DNA from 3 places in the Arthrobacter sp. JDC6 genome. Region 2 is predicted to be linked to each of the others. Evidence: riboswitches for the same ligand, from Rfam matches in the RefSeq annotation. Region 2 holds a riboswitch; each other region holds the start of a gene.
The links. Region 2 has a riboswitch for thiamine pyrophosphate ahead of thiC (phosphomethylpyrimidine synthase ThiC). Riboswitches for the same ligand answer to the same signal wherever they lie in the genome.
Positions count from the first base shown of each region.

Region 1: another riboswitch for thiamine pyrophosphate. It lies ahead of thiO (glycine oxidase ThiO); the one in region 2 lies ahead of thiC (phosphomethylpyrimidine synthase ThiC).
Region 3: another riboswitch for thiamine pyrophosphate. It lies ahead of ACV095_RS01485 (ECF transporter S component); the one in region 2 lies ahead of thiC (phosphomethylpyrimidine synthase ThiC).

Region 1 covers NZ_CM151278.1:1,435,563-1,441,393, forward strand. The annotation lists gene ACV095_RS06750 (DEAD/DEAH box helicase) at 1-144, opposite strand, end outside; gene ACV095_RS06755 (RNB domain-containing ribonuclease) at 434-1,939, opposite strand; gene thiE (thiamine phosphate synthase) at 1,976-2,707, opposite strand; TPP riboswitch at 2,735-2,853, shown strand; gene thiO (glycine oxidase ThiO) at 2,847-4,148, shown strand; gene thiS (sulfur carrier protein ThiS) at 4,145-4,381, shown strand; gene ACV095_RS06775 (thiazole synthase) at 4,386-5,201, shown strand; gene ACV095_RS06780 (hypothetical protein) at 5,289-5,591, opposite strand; gene ACV095_RS06785 (DUF3107 domain-containing protein) at 5,613-5,831, opposite strand, start outside.
Region 2 covers NZ_CM151278.1:1,785,139-1,790,969, reverse strand. The annotation lists gene ACV095_RS08320 (hypothetical protein) at 39-494, opposite strand; gene ACV095_RS08315 (VOC family protein) at 663-1,538, opposite strand; gene ACV095_RS08310 (amidohydrolase family protein) at 1,638-2,720, opposite strand; TPP riboswitch at 2,800-2,907, shown strand; gene thiC (phosphomethylpyrimidine synthase ThiC) at 2,903-4,744, shown strand; gene ACV095_RS08300 (alpha/beta fold hydrolase) at 4,741-5,475, opposite strand; gene ffh (signal recognition particle protein) at 5,577-5,831, opposite strand, start outside.
Region 3 covers NZ_CM151278.1:325,422-331,252, reverse strand. The annotation lists gene ACV095_RS01495 (energy-coupling factor transporter transmembrane component T family protein) at 1-409, opposite strand, end outside; gene ACV095_RS01490 (ABC transporter ATP-binding protein) at 406-1,956, opposite strand; gene ACV095_RS01485 (ECF transporter S component) at 1,956-2,579, opposite strand; TPP riboswitch at 2,646-2,786, opposite strand; gene ACV095_RS01480 (heme-degrading domain-containing protein) at 2,872-3,414, shown strand; gene ACV095_RS01475 (iron-containing redox enzyme family protein) at 3,575-4,627, shown strand; gene ACV095_RS01470 (CDGSH iron-sulfur domain-containing protein) at 4,683-4,898, shown strand; gene ACV095_RS01465 (DUF4235 domain-containing protein) at 5,018-5,281, shown strand; gene mnhG (monovalent cation/H(+) antiporter subunit G) at 5,291-5,695, opposite strand; gene ACV095_RS01455 (MrpF/PhaF family protein) at 5,685-5,831, opposite strand, start outside.

The DNA of each region.
Region 1 (5,831 bases), 350 kb from region 2:
GATGTCCTCGCGGACGTTGTAGTCGGCAAAGGACTTCTCCGCGATCTCGTGCGGGGTCTCGTCGGAGATGATGGTTTCTTCCGGCTCGATGGTTTCCGTGCCGGTCTCATCGCTCAGGAGCTGGTGGGTATGCAATTCACTCACGGGGGAGTTTCCTTATTCATTTGGGCAATGGCGCTGCCTGCTCAACGGGCCGGCCAGGACTGGCCGTTCCGGAGCACGCTCAGGCGCGCAAGCGATTCCAGTGGAAGCCGATCGCGGGCTATCTAATGCTGGCACTGGTGACCAACGGGCAAATCTCAAGATCGCGTAGGGGCGGGCTTGTTGGTTTCAAATCAAGGAAATCAACGACCGGGCATCCATTTCTACCCTCTCAGTCTAGCTGCAAGGTCGCAGAAACACGTTTCGGCCCGCCTGCCGCGGCCGCCGCCGCTTACGGGATGAGCTCGAAATGGATCTCGCGGGTGGTGATGTCCGAGGAAACCAGCCGGACCCGGACCTTGGTACCCGACTCCAGCTCGCCGGCACACCGGGCAGTGACCGCGGGCTCGGCAATCTGGATAATGCCCGAACTTCCGCTGCCGTTTCCGTTCTTCCCGTTGCCGTTTTTCACCGTCCCGGTCCCGTTTCCATTCCCGTTTCCGTTTTGCGGCCGGGAGCCGGAAATCACGATCGCATCGAACTCCTGCCCGATGTGGTTCAGCAGCAGCGCGGCCTCAACGGTGTCCAGGGCCAGTCGTTCCATCCTGGACGCGAGCTGGTCCGATCCGGCCATGATGCCCGGCAGGAGCGGCAGGGCTTCCCGCGCCCAGTCCGGAACATCCCCGCCATTGCTGAGGGCCTCGCAGATCACCAGCACAAAGCGGTCCACCAGGCGGCGGAGCGGCGCGGTGGTGTGGGCATAGGCCGCGCCGATGGCAGACTGCACGCCGTCCTCGGGGACCGTTCCGTCAAAGGCGGTATAGGAGGCGCCCCGGAACAGCATGCCGGCGGAATGCATGATGGCCAGCTGGCGGGGATCGGTGGGATCCAGGGAACGCAGGTATTCGCCGTAGCTGACTTCACCGTCCCAGGGCCTGCCCAGCACCTCGGTCTGCAGCCGGAAATGCTTCAGCGACCGTTCGTCCGGGGCGGGCATGGTGCGCAGGATTCCCACCTTGCCCTCCAGCATGAGCTGCGCGGCGGCCATCCCGGTCATCAGGGAAATCTGCGCGTTCCAGTCCTCCACGGGAAGCTGCGGTACGGCAGCAATGCGGTAGCCGCCGTCGGGCAGCTGGACAATTTCCTGCTCGGGCATGTTGAGGCTGGCCCCGCCGCGTTCCCGCTCCAGGGCCACCCGCTTCAGGCCCACCTCGCGGAGGAGCCGCAGCACCGGCGAGGCCGTCCCGGCGTCGAGGTCTTCCTGCGCACCCTTGTAGCTGAGCTTGTCGCGGCTGCGGACCCGCGCCCGCCTGACGCCCACCGACACAACCGTTGCGTCGCCGTCGAGCGTGAAGTCCCATACGAAAGCCGAACAATCCTGGCCCGGCAGCAGGCTTCCTGCCCCCTCGCTGATCACTTCCGGGTGCAGCGGAATCCGGCCGTCCGGAGCGTAGAACGTCTGGCCGCGGCGCCGGGTCTCGGCGTCCAGGGGACCTCCCGGCGCAACAAACGCCGGCACATCGGCGATCGCGTACATTACCCGGTAGCCGTTCCCGTCCGGTTCGATGAACACCGCCTGGTCCAGGTCCGTGGAGGAGGCCGGATCGATGGTCACGAACTGGACGGCGGTCAGGTCGTAGGACGGAAGCTTCAGCGCTGCCACAGCGGCCCGGGCATCCGCCACTGCCTCAGCCGGGTACGGTCCCGGCAGTTCAAGTTCGGTGCGCAGCAGGCCCAACGCCTCTTCCAGGGCGTTCCTGTGGTCATGGACGTTTGGAGCCAGCCGATGATGTGACACAAAAGTCAGCGTAGCTCCAAGTCCGCCGATATGGCATCAGGCGGCGGCGTCCAATGCGTCGAGGAGGGAGGCGGCAGCGGCGGCGGGATCGGAGGCCTCGGTGATGGCGCGCACCACCACGATCCTGCGCGCACCGGCTTCCGCCACCTGGTGGACGTTTCCGTGGTCAATGCCGCCAATGGCGAACCAGGGCACGGGGTCCGCCGCCTGCCGTGAGGCCTCGGCGGCATACTTCACCAGGTCAGTGCCCACGGCGGACCTGCCGGGTTTGGTGGGGGTTGCCCAGACCGGACCCACGCAGAAGTAGTCCAGCCCGGCTGGTCCGGCAGTTGCTGCCAGGGCGGCGTCCACCTGCCCGGTGGTGTGGCTGGAGAGCCCGATGGCGGCGTTGCCGTTGACCAGCGTGCGCGCCGCCGCCAGCGGCAGGTCCTTCTGGCCGATGTGGAACACCGGTGCCCCGGAGAGGACGGCGATGTCCGCACGGTCATTGACCGCCCACAGCTTTCCGTGCCGTACCGCGGATTCCTTCAGCACCGCCAGGAGGTCCAGTTCCTCGGCCGCCTCGATGGTCTTGTCGCGCAGCTGGATGATGTCCACGCCACCGGCGAACGCGGCGTCAACGAACTCCGCGAAGTCGCCGCGGTCCCGGCGCGCATCGGTGCAGAGGTACAGGCGGGCTGCCTTCAGGGCGTCGTTGTCCCGTGAATTGACGACTTCGGTGGCTGGAGTGTGGTGGCCGGCGGGAAAGGATGGGGTGGACACATTCATGCGTGCAAGCCTAGTTCCTCTAAACTGGGCTGGTACTGCGGGAGCCCGCGGCGGCTGTCACAAAGCGCCGGGCTGAGAGGGCGTCAGAGCCGACCGCTTGACCTGATCCGGTTAATGCCGGCGTAGGGAAGGAACCCACATGCGTACCCCCTTCACCCATCACCCCGGGTCCGCCCGCAGAACCATTCCCTCCACCCTCCGGGCCGACGTTGCCGTCATCGGCGGGGGAGTGGTGGGGCACGGCATTGCCTGGGAGGCGCAGCGTTCCGGGCGCTCGGTGGTCCTCATTGATGACGCGCCCGGTACCGGCGCCAGCTGGGCGGCGGCCGGCATGCTGGCTCCCGTCAGCGAACTGCATTACCAGGAGGAAGAGCTCCTGGAACTGATGCTTGACGCATCATCGCGCTGGCCCGGGTTCGCCGCCGGGCTGGGCAGGGCAACGGGCGCGGATTCCGGATACCTGACGACGCCGACCCTCGCCGTGGGTGCCGACGCGGCCGACCGCCGGGCGCTGATGGACCTGCGCACAGTCCAGCAGGCCAACGGGCTGGCGGTGGAACCCCTGACCGTGCGGGAGGCCCGGAAGCGTGAGCCGCTGCTCAGCCCGGCCATTGCGTGCGCACTTGATACCCCGGCGGACCACCAGGTGGATCCCCGGCGCCTGGTGGCCGCCTTGCGGCTGGCCCTGGCCGGCGCGGCGCAGGAGCAGCCCCAGCTGGCGGTTGCCGGGGCAGTGGAAGGTTTTGGCGTGCCGGAGCGGGCAGCCGGGCTGCTGTGGGAGGGCGGAACGGTTTCCGGGGTCCGCCTGGCCGGCGGCGGCACGGTGCTGGCAACGGAGACCGTGGTGGCCAATGGCCTGCAGGCGGGGGCGCTTGACGGCCTGCCGGACGGCCTTGAGCTGCCGCTGCGGCCCGTGCACGGGGATATCCTGCGCCTTGCCGTTCCCCGCCACCTTCAGCCCTTGGTGACGTCAACGGTGCGCGGCCTGGTCCACGGCATCCCCGTATACATCGTTCCCAGGCAGGACGGGACCGTGGTGATCGGAGCCACGCAGCGGGAGGATGCCCGCTCCGATGCCGTGAGTGCCGGCGGCGTCTACCAGCTGCTGCGGGACGCGCAGGCTCTGGTGCCCGCCGTCGCTGAACTCGAACTCCTGGAATGCACCGCCCGCGCCCGCCCCGGTACCCCTGACAACGCGCCGCTCCTGGGCCGGGTGCCGGCCGCTCCGGGCGCCGGGGGAGGACAGGCCGGGCACGTCCCCGGACTCATCATCGCCACCGGGTTCTTCCGGCACGGAGTCCTGCTCACTCCCGCCGCGGCGGCCATCTGCAGGGAACTGCTGGACGGCAGGGCCGATCCCCGCTGGGGTCCCTTCAGCCCGGACCGGTTTTCCAGGCCGGCAACGGCAGCAACAAGCCCCCACATCAAGGAGACTGCGTGAACATCACCCTTAACGGAAACCCGCACACGGTGGCCGACGGAGCTTCGATCACCACGCTGGTCAGCGAGGTCACCGGACGCCCGCTGGCGGACAACGGACAGGCGACCGACGGCGGGAAACTCGGCGTCGCCGTCGCGCACAATGCCCAGGTGGTGCCGCGCAGCCAATGGTTCGCCACCGCGCTCGCCGACGGCGACGACATCGAACTTGTTACAGCAGTACAGGGAGGCTGACGCCATGACCGAAACCAGCACCATCAACCCTGCAGGAAACGCCGGTGCCGGCGACGCCCTGGTGATCGACGGCGTCGCGCTGGGTTCCAGGCTCATCATGGGCACCGGGGGAGCGCCCAGCCTCGATGGCCTGGGCGCGGCGCTCCTTGCCTCCGGCACCGCACTGACCACCGTGGCCATGCGGCGCTACTCCACGGCTGAAACCGGCTCGCTGTTCCAGCTGCTGGTGGATCATGGAATCCGGGTCCTGCCCAATACGGCCGGCTGCTTCACGGCCAGGGACGCGGTCCTTACCGCGGAACTGGCCCGGGAGGCCCTGGAAACAGACTGGGTGAAACTGGAGGTCATCGCCGATGAACAAACCCTCCTGCCGGACGCCGTGGAACTGGTCGAGGCCACCGAGCAGCTGGTCAACCGCGGCTTCAAGGTCTTCGCCTACACCAACGACGATCCTGTGCTGGCCCTGCGGCTGGAGAACCTTGGAGCCACCGCCGTCATGCCGCTGGGTGCCCCGATCGGCACCGGCCTGGGGATCCTGAACCCGCACAACATTGAGCTCATCGTTTCCCGGGCCTCCGTGCCCGTGGTCCTGGATGCCGGCATCGGCACGGCATCCGACGCCTCCCTTGCCATGGAGCTGGGCTGCGACGCCGTGCTGCTGGCCACGGCCGTGACCCGCGCCCAGAACCCCACGCTCATGGGAGAAGCCTTCAAGCACGCGGTGATCGCGGGCAGGATGGCCCGGGCGGCCGGGCGCATCCCGCGCCGGGAGCATGCCCTCGCCTCATCCGCCATGGAAGGCCGGGCCGAGTTCCTCTAGGCATCGGCCATTCACTTAAAGGGCTGTGGCCACCACCCGCCTGGGTGGTGGCCACAGCCATATGCCTGGGAGCCTGCCAGCGACGGCTCAGCGCCGCAGGATCGCAGTGAGCCGTTCCGCATCATGGCGCGCCCGCGTACGGCCAAAATAGGCGACGGCGGCGATGGCGGCAGCAATGCCCAGAACGATGGGCAGGACCCAGGGAAGCCAGGTCAGCCCGGGCAGGTAGCCGAAACCGGCCGCCATCAGAATGATCCACACCAGCGCCGCAGCACCCGCGGCGACGCCGGCCGGAAGCGCCGCACCGTACTTGGCGTGCCGCTTGTCATTGGCCCAGACGACGAAGCCGCCGGCGACAGTGGCCAGCACCACGATGGACAGCGAAAGCATGGATCTCCTTGGAACCGGGGACTAGAACTGGCCGAAACCTACGCGCCGAACCTCTTCGGCACCGATTTCCACATAGGCCAGAGCGTTGCCCGGAACAATGATCAGGCGTCCTTTTTCATCCTTCAGGCGAAGTTCGTTGCCTCCGGTGATGGCTTCGCCAACAACCTTGGCCACAGTCTCCGCGTCCTGGTCCGATTCCAGCACGATCTCGCGGCCAACGTTTTGAACGCCGATCTTAAT
Region 2 (5,831 bases):
TGTGGAGGCGGAGGACGGCCGAAACCGGCATCACGGGGTCAGGCCGACCAGACGTACAGTCCCGTCCGCTCGGAATCGTCGATCGAGGCGGCCAACTCCGCCACCTGCTGAAGGTAGCTCCGGGCCTGGCCGGCGTCGAACGGCATATCCTCCTGGCCGGCCCACTGTTCGGCGACGTCGTCAAGGACATTGCCTTCGCCTTCGGTTTCATAGGAGAGCAGGTCGGCCAGCGCACGGACCATGGCCGGCGGCACGGCAAGGAGCGAATCGCTGGCGACGTCCACCATGGTCAGCTCATAGTCGGCCCCGCCGGCGTGCACGGCAGTCCCGGCAAGATCGCCCAGCTGTTCGACTTCGAAGTCGCTGATGCCCTGGATCCGCACCGCCTGGCCCCCGGGCCCGCTGTCCGCCGCGGAGCCGCTTCCCTGGTCAAGGATGCCGGCGCGTTTCAGCGCGGCGTCATGGGTGGCGACGAAGATCTCGGTGAAGCCCATGGCGGGTGCCCTTCTTCCGTTGGCGGAGCTGCGTGCCGGGAGTTGCAGCCCGGCCGTACGGAATCAGCCTAGTTGCTGCGCGCCCGCCGGCAAACGCGCCGGGCCGGAGCCCGCGAGCCCCAACACTGGCCCGTCAGCACTGGCGCACGGCCCGTGCAGGAGCACCGGTCAGCGGACTGCCACCCGGAGCCGGTTGCGCCACGGGTCCTCGAACCGGAGCTCCGCGCCGGTGTGGTGGGCGGGCACCCCGGCGACCCTCAGGCGGTCAGCCAGCGCCCCGACGTCGTCACCCGAGGGAACCTCGATGAGCACCTCGCCCAACCCAAGGGTGTCCTTGCGGGGGCCGGCGCCGCGACTGTTCCAGACGTTCATGGCCATGTGGTGGTGGTAGCGGCCCGCGGAAACGAACAGGGCCTGCCCATGCCAGCCCGCCGTCTTCTCGAAGCCCAGGGTACCCACGTAGAAGTCCCTGGCGGTCTGGACGTCGCCAACCTGGAGGTGGACGTGCCCCACGCCTGCGGACGTCCGCCGCTGGCCTTCGAGGGATTCCTCAGTGAGGTGCTGCTCCAGGTAGCGCTGCGGCGGAAGCGCCAGGCTGTCCATCACCACGTCCGTCCCGTTCCAGGACCAGTTGCTGCGCGGCCGGTCCCAGTACAGCTCGATGCCGTTGCCCTCGGGGTCGGTGAAGTAGAAGGCCTCACTCACCAGGTGGTCGGCGCTGCCGGTGAAGGACCGGGGTTCGTACTGGGCTGCCGTGGCGATGGTGGCAGCCAGGGAAGCCTGGTCCTCGAACAATAGGGCGGTGTGGAACAGGCCGGCCTCTCCCCTGCCGGGAAGGTGCAGCCCGGGGGCCGGCGCCAGGTGGACCAGCGGCCTGCCGAGCCTGCCCAGGTAGAGCCCGCCGTCCTGCTCCGCCACCGCCTCCAGGCCCAGTGCGCGCTGGTAGTAGTCGGTCATGACCTTCATGTCGCCCACCTTGAGCATTACCGTGCCCATGGCGAGGTCGGCAGGAAGAAGATCCTGGCTGCTGGCTGCGTCGGTCATTTGAAGGCTCCTTGCGTTGGAGGCCGTCACTTCGGCGGCCTGTCACATATTAAAATTACTTGAAGCTTCAATTTATTCCAAGTAGCGGAACCAAATAACTCAACGGATGATGCGGCCGCCCAGCACCACGTGCTCCAGCGCCGTGATCGTGTCCGGGGTGGTCCGGGGGTCGTCCCGGCACACCACGACGTCGGCCCGCGCGCCTTCCTCCAGGTTGTCAGCGCCCAGCCACGCACGCGCTGCCCAGCAGGCGGCATCCAGGGCCGCATGCATGGGCAGGCCGGCCCCGTGCAGGGCGAGGATCTCATCTGCGATCCTGCCGTGCCGGATCACGCTGCCTGCGTCCGTGCCGGCAAAGATCCGGACGCCGGCGGCATGGGCCTCCGCCACCCGTTCCAGCCTGCGTTCCCACAGGGCACGCATGTGGGCGGCGTAGCGCGGAAACTTTGCGTCCGCCTGCTCCGCGATATCAGGAAAGGTGGCGATGTTGATGAGGGTGGGCACGATCGGTACGCCCTGCTCCACGAACCGGGGCAGGTGGCGCGGCAGCAGCCCCGTGGCGTGCTCAATGCAGTCAATGCCGGCGTCCAGCATTTGGTCCAGGGTGTCTTCGGCGAAGCAATGTGCCGTGACCCGGGCACCTTCATCATGGGCAGCCTGCACAGCGTCACGCACGACGGCGGCAGGAAAGGAGGGCGCAAGGTCGCCGGCGCTCCGGTCGATCCAGTCGCCCACCAGTTTGACCCAGCCGTCGCCGTCGCGCGCTTGCTTCCGCACGGCCTCCACGAGCCCGTCGGGTTCGACCTCCGCCGCGAAGCCGCGCAGGTAGCGGCGTGTGCGGGCCACATGCCGTCCTGCACGGATCAGTACCGGGAAGTCCCGGCCGCCCTGCATCCAGCGGGTATCGGCAGGTGAGCCGGCGTCGCGGACCAGCAGGGTTCCGGCGTTGAGGTCAGCCAGCGCCTGCTCCCGGGCAATGGCGGGTTCCACCGGGCCGTTGGGACCCAGGCCGATGTGGCAGTGGGCGTCGACGAACCCCGGCAGCACCCAGCCGTCGAGTTCCCGCGCCGGAGCGGCAGCGGGCCGGCTGAACGTGAGCTTGCCGTCCACCGACCAGAGTCCATGGCGTACCCGGTCCGGTGCGGCCAGGACGGGTCCGCGAAAGTAGATGATGTCTGCCATCGGGCTTCCTTTCGATGCCCGGTCAGGCTAGCACCCGCGAATGTGACACCGCCCTTCCGGGGGCCTGTGGTAGCTTCTTCTCTGACCACACGGGAGCCCTTGCAGGGGCTGAGATCGGGCTGACGCAGCCTGCGACCGTTGAACCTGTCCGGGTAATGCCGGCGAAGGAAGTGAGTATTCCCATGAGTACGCAAAACACCCAGTTGAACCCTGCCCACATGCCGTCCACCGGGGGTTCCGGAGCCGGCTCCACGCCCCAGGTGAACCAGTCCGAAGTGACACGGTCCCTGGCGTCGCATTCGCTGGCCTATATCGACGACGCCGGGTCCGGCATCCGGGTACCCGTCACGGAAATTGCCCTGGAGCCATCGCCCAACGGCCAGCCGAACGCACCGTTCCGGACCTACCGGACGGCGGGGCCGGGAAGCGACCCCGTCCGCGGCCTGGAGCCCTTCCGCGCGGAGTGGATCGTGGCGCGCGGAGACACCGAGGCCTACAGCGGCAGGGAACGCAACCTGCTCGACGACGGCCGCTCGGCCGTCCGCCGCGGCGCCGCCTCCGCGGAGTGGAAGGGCGCGCAGCCGGTGCCCCGCCGCGCCGTCGACGGCCGGACGGTGACCCAGATGCACTATGCCCGGCAGGGCGTCATCACGCAGGAGATGCGCTTCGTGGCGCTGCGCGAGAACTGCGATGTGGAACTGGTCCGGAGCGAACTGGCCGCCGGCCGCGCCATCATTCCGAACAACATCAACCATCCGGAGTCCGAACCGATGATCATCGGCAAGGCCTTCCTGGTGAAGATCAACGCCAACATCGGAAACTCGGCCGTGACGAGTTCCATCGCGGAGGAGGTGGACAAGCTCCAGTGGGCCACGCAATGGGGTGCCGACACCGTTATGGACCTGTCCACCGGCGACGACATCCACACCACGCGGGAATGGATCATCCGCAACTCCCCCGTCCCGATCGGCACCGTGCCGATCTACCAGGCCCTGGAGAAAGTCAACGGCGAGGCCAACGCGCTGACCTGGGAAATCTTCCGGGACACCGTCATTGAACAATGCGAGCAGGGCGTGGACTACATGACCATCCACGCCGGCGTGCTGCTTCGCTATGTCCCGCTGACCGCCAACCGGGTGACGGGCATTGTGTCCCGCGGCGGCTCCATCATGGCCGGCTGGTGCCTGGCCCACCACCAGGAGAACTTCCTCTACACGCACTTCGATGAGCTGTGCGGGATCTTCGCGAAGTACGACGTTGCCTTCTCCCTGGGCGACGGTTTGCGCCCCGGTTCGACGGCGGACGCCAACGACGCCGCCCAGTTCGCGGAACTGGACACGCTCGCCGAGCTCACCCAGCGCGCGTGGGAGTACGACGTGCAGGTCATGGTGGAGGGGCCCGGCCACGTTCCCTTCCACCTGGTCCGGGAAAACGTCGAGCGGCAGCAGGAACTCTGCAAGGGGGCCCCGTTTTACACCCTGGGCCCGCTGGTGACAGATGTTGCTCCGGGCTATGACCACATCACCTCAGCGATTGGTGCCACCGAGATTGCCCGTTACGGCACCGCGATGCTGTGCTACGTCACCCCGAAGGAACACCTGGGCCTGCCCAACAAGGACGACGTGAAGACCGGCGTGATCACCTACAAGATCGCCGCGCACGCGGCGGACCTGGCCAAGGGGCACCCGGGGGCGCATGAGCGGGACGACGCCTTGTCCAAGGCGCGGTTCGAATTCCGCTGGCGGGACCAGTTCGCACTGTCCCTGGACCCGGTGACGGCTGAGGCGTTCCACGACGAGACGCTGCCGGCTGAGCCTGCCAAGACGGCGCACTTCTGTTCGATGTGCGGGCCCAAGTTTTGCTCCATGCGGATCAGCCAGGACATCCGCGACGAATTTGGTTCCGCGGAGGCGCAGGCGGCACTGGCCGATGCTGCGGCCGGGATGCGCGGGAAGAGCGAGGAATTCCTGGCGGCCGGCGGCAAGGTCTACCTGCCGGAACTGCGGGTGCCTGCTGACAGCTAGGACGCGCGGGCCGGCTGGCTCCGGCTGACCTGGCTGATGAACTGCCGGATGGCCCGGTCCCCGTCCGGGGAGTCATGGGGCCGGTGTCCTCCCGCGGCAACGCGGTGCAGGGCACCGGTCTCCCGGAGGTACCCGGCGATTTCCTCGTAGAGCGGTTCCCACCCACCGGTCAGCACCAGCGTGGGCACCCCGGGAACAATGTGCAGCGGCGCCTCCCATGACGGGGCCTGGAGCCGCAGCCTGCGGGCGGACCTTTTTTCTTCCGTGGTGGCGGGCTGCTGGAGGTCGGTGGCGAAGACCCGCCGGACGAATTCGCGCTGGAAGTCTTCGTCGCTGAGCTGGTGGCGCACGTCGAAGAGGGGCTGCATGAGGCTGATGTGGGCGGCAGTGGCCGGGAGTTCCGCTGTCAGGGAGAGGCAGGCCGGTTCCACCAGCGTCAATGAGAAGACCAGGTCCGGACGTTCGACGGCGGCCATCATGGCCGCGATCGCCCCCTGGGAGTGCGCCACCACATGCCCGCCGGCGGCGCCGCGGCCGTCATCGGCAAGGGAGCGCAGGATGATGGCGGTGTCCTCCGCGAAGGACGACTCCAGTGGCTCCGCGAGGACGTCAAAGCCATGGCGGCGGAGGAACAGGGCGTCATAGGACAGTGCCATGCCGTGCTGGCGCGGCCACGCGGCGGCACCGAAGGTTCCGGCGCCGTGCACGAACACTACCCTCTGCTTGAACATGTCCCAACCCTATTCCACGGCACTGACATCCCAAGCAAGCAGCGCCAGGTGTCGTTCTGAGAGGTCAAAACAACACCTGGCGCTGCGTTGCCGGGGAACTGCTACTTGCCCAGGAACTTGTCGAAGCCCTTGGGGAGGTTCAGCTGGGACGGGTCGAAGTCCCCGCCCTGCTGGCCGAAGGCGGCGCCCGTAGGCAGCGCCTTGGCGGCGTTGGCACGGCGGGCTTCCGCTTCTTTGCGCTCCTGGGCAGCCTTGGCCGGGTTGCCGGACTTTGCCTTCTTCTTGGGCGCGTTCTTGGCGTTCTTCCGGGCACCGCCGCCGGCGCCGGGCAGGCCAGGCATCCCCGGCATTCCCGG
Region 3 (5,831 bases), 1.5 Mb from region 2:
CGTCGGCAAGGTCCGTGGGATCGGTGCAGCTCATCAGGAGCACGGCCGGAAGGGCGATCGCAAAGCCGCGCAGGAGGAAGCCGATGCCCAGCTGCAGGGAACCTTCGCTCATGGACCAGATCCCGGCGTCGAGCAGGATCCGGCCGCTGTCCGGGGCCAGGATGGAGGTGCTCCAGCCACCCACGGCAGCGGCAAGGATCAGCGGCCAGCCGCGCTGCCACAGCAGGGACAGGGTGAGCCCGGCCAGGGGAAAGAGCAGAAGCTCAAAGACCAGGGCCACGGACGCCGAAACCCAGTCGATGGACAGCGCCAGGACGGCGGTGATCAGCAGGACGGCAGCGAACTTGCTTAGTGGATTGGCGCGGACCAGGAGGGCATGGTTGCCGCCCAGGGTGAGTTGCTGCCTCATGGCGCCACCGCTTCCGCCGCGGCCATCCGCAGTTCGGCCCCGCCCAAGGCCTGGGTGAATTCGGCGTCATGGGTCACGGACACCACGGCAGTGCCGGTATCCAGGAGCTCGGACAGGAAGGACGCCAGCTCGGCCCAGGTGTTGGCGTCCTGCCCGAACGTGGGTTCATCCAGGACCAGGACCTGCGGGCTGGCGGCAAGGACGGTGGCCACGGACAGCCGCCGCTTCTCGCCACCGGAGAGCGTGTAGGGGTTGGCGTCCACCAGCGCGGTGAGCCGCAGCCGCTCCAGCAGTTCGTCCACCCGATCCCCGCCGTGGCCCAGGTGCCGGGGGCCGAACAGCAGTTCGTCAAGCACCTTGCCGGTCACGAACTGGTGCTCCGGCTCCTGGAACACCGTCCCCACTCGGGAAATCAGCTGATCCGCCTTCCACCGGTACGGGTCAATGCCGGCACCGCGGCTCAGGTCCATGGTGGCGGAGACCTTTCCGGACACCGGTTCCAGCAGCCCTGCCAGGGTCAGGGCGAAAGTGGACTTACCGGCGCCGTTGGGACCCGTCACGGCGAGCGCCTGCCCGGCGCGCACCTGCGCGGCCAGGCCTTCCTGGACCGGTGACGGCGGAATCTTCCTTAAGCCCTTGCGTCGGGGACGTTCGCGGGCGACTCCCAACTGTTCGGCCGCGAGCAGGAGGTTTCCCGTGCCGGGGGCCGGGACCACCGCCCGGGCACGGGTTGCCGGGACGTAGCCGGGGACCCACACACCGGCGGCGGCCAGCATGGCCCGCGCCTCCGTGAGCACCCGGGCCGGCGGCCCGTCCAGGAGTACGGCGGGATCCGCGGCGGAGCCCGGCTGCAGGACCACGATCCGGTCCACCAGGTCCTTCCACACGGACACCCGGTGCTCCACCACCACCAGCGTGGCCCCGGTCTTGTCCAGGCACCGCGCCACGGCATCGCGGACCTCCAGCACGCCGTCCGGGTCCAGGTTGGCGGTTGGCTCATCCAGGAGGATCAGGCCCGGGCGCATGGCCAGGATGCCGGCCAGCGCCAGGCGCTGCTTTTGCCCGCCGGACAGGGCTGACGTCGGGTGGTCCAGCGGCAGGTGGGACAGTCCGACGTCGGCAAGCGCCTCGTGCACGCGCGCCCAGATTGCTTCCCGTGGGACGGCAAGGTTTTCGGCACCGAAGGCGACGTCGTCCCCCACCCGCGACAGGACCACCTGCGTCTCGGGGTCCTGCTGCATAAGTCCGGCGCGCCCGCGCTGGGCGCGGGGCACGGCGCCGTCAACCAGCAGCGAACCCGACTCGTCGGCGTCCCCCGCCTCGCCGCCGTCGTCGTTAATGTCCCCCAGCACCCCTGCGAGCGCATGCAGGAGCGTGGACTTCCCGGCACCCGAGGGGCCGAGCAGGAGCACCCGCTCCCCCGGGCTGATGTCCAGGTCAAGCGCATGGACGGCAGGCTTGGCCCTGCCGGCGTGCCGCCACCCCCAGCCCCGGGCTGTGACGGCGGCAGGGCGGACGGTGCCGCCGTCACGCTGGGCTGGTGCCATCAGGAGAAGACAGGCTCCGTGGCGGCCTTGCGCGAAGCGAAGGAGCTCAGCACGCCCGTACGCGCCAGGCCGCGCGTGGCCAGCCACGACAGGGCGCCGGCGAGAATGGCGCCGGAGAGGGTGGTCAGCACGATGTACGCCAGCTTGTCCGCACCGGAGTAGGCGATGTTCCAGCCCCACGGTGCGAACGAGTCATTCAGTCCGCAGAAGAATCCAGCCGCGGCGCCTGCCAGCAGGGAGACAGGCAGGTTGAACTTGCGGTAGACGAAGATGGCGAAGATGATTTCCGCGCCGAGGCCCTGGATGAAGCCGGAGAAGAGGACCGAGGCACCGTACTGGGAACCCATGAGGAGTTCCCCGGTGGCGGCCACGGTTTCACAGAACAGGGCGGCCCCGGGCTTGCGGATGATGAGCATTCCCAGCACGCCGGGAATCATCCAGCCGCCCGCCAGCAGCCCGGTCAGGGGCGGGTAGGCGGCATTCATGGGGGCAGAAAGCGCGGCTGCTCCCTGGTCCCACGCCCAGAAAATGACGCCGCCCGCGATGGCCACCAGCGCGGCGACCACGATGTCCACGACGCGCCAGGACTTACTGGCGGTCTTCTTGATTGCTGCAGTACTCATGTGATCCTCCTGGGAAACAGGAGGGGAAAGTGGACCCGGCTGACGGCTGTTGCCGTGCAGCCGCGGCACTTTGAGAACTCGACTCCCTTGCGCCGGTACTAACCGGATCAGGTTCGAGGGTCTGCGGCTGTCCGCACTCTCAGCGCCCACCTGCGGTGCCCGGCTTGTGCCAGGATGTCCGACGGCGGCGCTCCCCTGTCGTTATTAGTGGTGCTTTTGGATGGGTAAGGCTTTTTGAACTGCCCTTCCGGGCGTGGTCAAGTTTACACCTGGCGGGGGTAGATTGAGGGCCATGAGCGCCATTCCACCGGATGTGACCGGATTCGATCCCGATTCCGCCGACGCCCAGCTGGAGGGGTCGCTGGAAGCGTCGATCGCCCGCATCGAGGCGGAGGTCCGGGAGCTCCAGTTCCCCGGCTTTTCGCTGGATGACGCGTTGAACCTGGGCCTGCTCCTGGTGGAGCTGGGCAAGGAGCGGTCCCTTCCCATCGCCATCGACATCACCAAGGGCGAGCAGGTCCTGTTCCACGTCGCGCTTCCGGGCGCCACGCCGGACAACGGGCACTGGATCCGCGCCAAGCAGCGCACTGCCGCCCGGTACGAGCTGCCGTCACTTTTGGTGGGGTTGCGGGGCCGGCTGGGCGGCGGCCGGATCGAGGACAACGCCTGGTTCGACCAATCCCGGTATGCAGCCCATGGCGGCGCCTTTCCGATCTACGTCACCGGCGTGGGCGCCGTGGCCACGGTGACCGTCTCCGGGTTGCCGCAACTGCAGGACCATGACCTGGTGGTTGAGGCGCTGCGCGACATCCTGGGGTCGTCGCTGCGGGATTAGGCGCCGGTTGACCTGCCGCCAACAGGAAGCCTGCTTAGCTTTTATTAGTAATCATGCTTACTATATTGGTTCCCGGGTTTCGAGGAGGACAGGGCATGGGAGTCACCATGGGCGGTCCCGCGTTCGTTCCCGTCACCAGCGCGGCAGACCAAGGAGCACCATGAGAATCCCGGAATCCAGAGGCCCCCTCAGCAACGCCCTGTTCGCACTCCTTGCGCAGGCTCCGGCCGAAGCCGGGACGGGGCTGGACGGGCTGTACCACCTCGCGGCACGGCAGGTGGCCGGCACTAATGACATCATCGGCGACGAGGACATCCAGCTTGCCCTCTTCTGCCTCTACGAGCTCCACTATTCCGGCCTGGCCGGCGTCTCCGACAACTGGGAGTGGGAGCCGGCGTTAATCCGGGTCCGGCAGCTGGTCGAGGCACCGTTTGAGGCAGCCCTCCGTGCTGCCGCGCACCAGGCCGCCGCAGACTTCGAACTGCCTGCCGGTGCCCTGACCAGCGACCAGGTAGCCGACGTCCTGTTCGGCCTCGCAGCCACGGACACCGGGCCCAGCGTCTCCCGCTACGTCGCCAGGAAGGCGGGCGTGGACCAGCTCCGGGAGTTCCTGATCCACAAGTCGATGTACCAGCTGAAGGAAGCCGACCCGCATACATGGGCCATTCCTCGGCTCAGCGGACGGCCCAAGGCGGCCCTGGTGGAAATCCAGGCGGATGAATACGGCGGCGGCCGCCCCGAGCGCATGCACAGCGCGCTGTTCGCCCGGACCATGCGCGGTTTGGGCCTCGACGTCAGCTACGGCGCGTACGTGGATGCCGTCCCCGCTGTCTCCCTCGCGTCCGTCAACCTCATGTCGCTGTGCGGCCTGAACCGGCGGCTCCGGGGTGCCATCACCGGCCACCTGGCGATCTACGAGATGACCTCCTCCCAGCCCAACCGGTTCTACGGCAACGGATTCCGCCGGCACGGTTTCGGCGCGGACGTCACCCACTACTTCGATGAGCATGTGGAGGCCGACGCCGTCCACGAGCAGATCGCAGGCCGGGACCTCGCCGGCGGCCTCGTCGAAGCCGAGCCGGAACTCCTCGCGGACGTCCTGTTTGGGGCCACTGCCGCCATGGCCCTCGACGGCCGGCTGTCCGCCCATCTGATGTCCTCATGGGAAGCCGGGGCATCATCGCTGCGGGCGGCCGTGCCGGCGGCAGCATGACTACGACGAAAGCGGTGCAGGCATGAAACCCGGACAGCATGGAACAGGACCGGACATGGACCAGGAATCCGCCGCGGGCTCCATCGTGGTCTGCCCGGACGGGCCCCTGATCGTCAGGGGTGATTTCGAGATCGTCACCCCATCCGGGGACGCGGTGCCCCGCGACCGCAGGACCGTTGCGTTGTGCCGCTGCGGCGCCTCGGCCATCAAGCCCTACTGCGACGGCACGCACAAGATGATCAAGTTCCGCACCGAGCCGCCCGCGAAGTAGTCCAACAAGCCATTTAGTCCAACAACCTGCCTGCAGCACGCCACGGCCTTGCCCGGACCGGCACGGGCGTACGGCTAGGCTGGAGGCAGTCCGTTTTCCGCCCGCAAGGAGTAATAGGAATGAACCTTTTCATCAAGCTGCTCGGAACCGGGGTGAGCCTCGGCGCAGGCCTGGCCGGCACCAAGCTGGTCAACACCATCTGGGAGAAGACCACCGGGCAGAAAGCCCCCACCGGCAAGAACGAGGATGTCCCCACCAGCCTGCGTTCGGCGTTGACCTTCGCGCTGATCTCGGCGTCGGTCAGCGCCATCATCCAGGTCCTGGCCAACCGCGGCACCCAGCGCGCCATCACCCGCTTCGCCAAGTCGCAGGACATCGTCTAGCTCCCGGCATTACCCGCCGCCGTCGGGGCTGTCTTTCCGGGCAGCCTCGGCGGCGGCTTTTTGCACCACGGCCTCCAGCTCGTCGGCCGTGAGCAGCTCCCGGTGCAGGTGCTTGGTGCGGTACCCCGCGCGGCCCACCATGTGCGCGGACACCGGTACGGTGAGCAGCTGGAAGATCCAGGCAACCATCAGGACAGGCCATACCCACCATGTCCGCATCTGCAGTCCAATAGCCGCCAGCAGCAGGAACAGGCCCAGGACCTGCGGTTTGGTGGCCGCGTGCATGCGGCTCAGCAGGTCGGGGAAGCGGAGCAGGCCGATGGCGGCGCCCAGGGACATGAGCGCCCCCACCACCATGAATACTGCCGAGACGGCGTCGATCCAGCCGTCGGGACCGGACAAGTCAGGATTCATCGGGCTTCACCCTTCGGTCCGCCACAAAACGGGCCACGGTGACGGACCCGATGAAGCCGATGATGGAAATGGCCACCACCAGCATGAGGTTGTTCAGGTGCCGGTTCACGGCCATGTCGATGCACAGGGCTCCGGC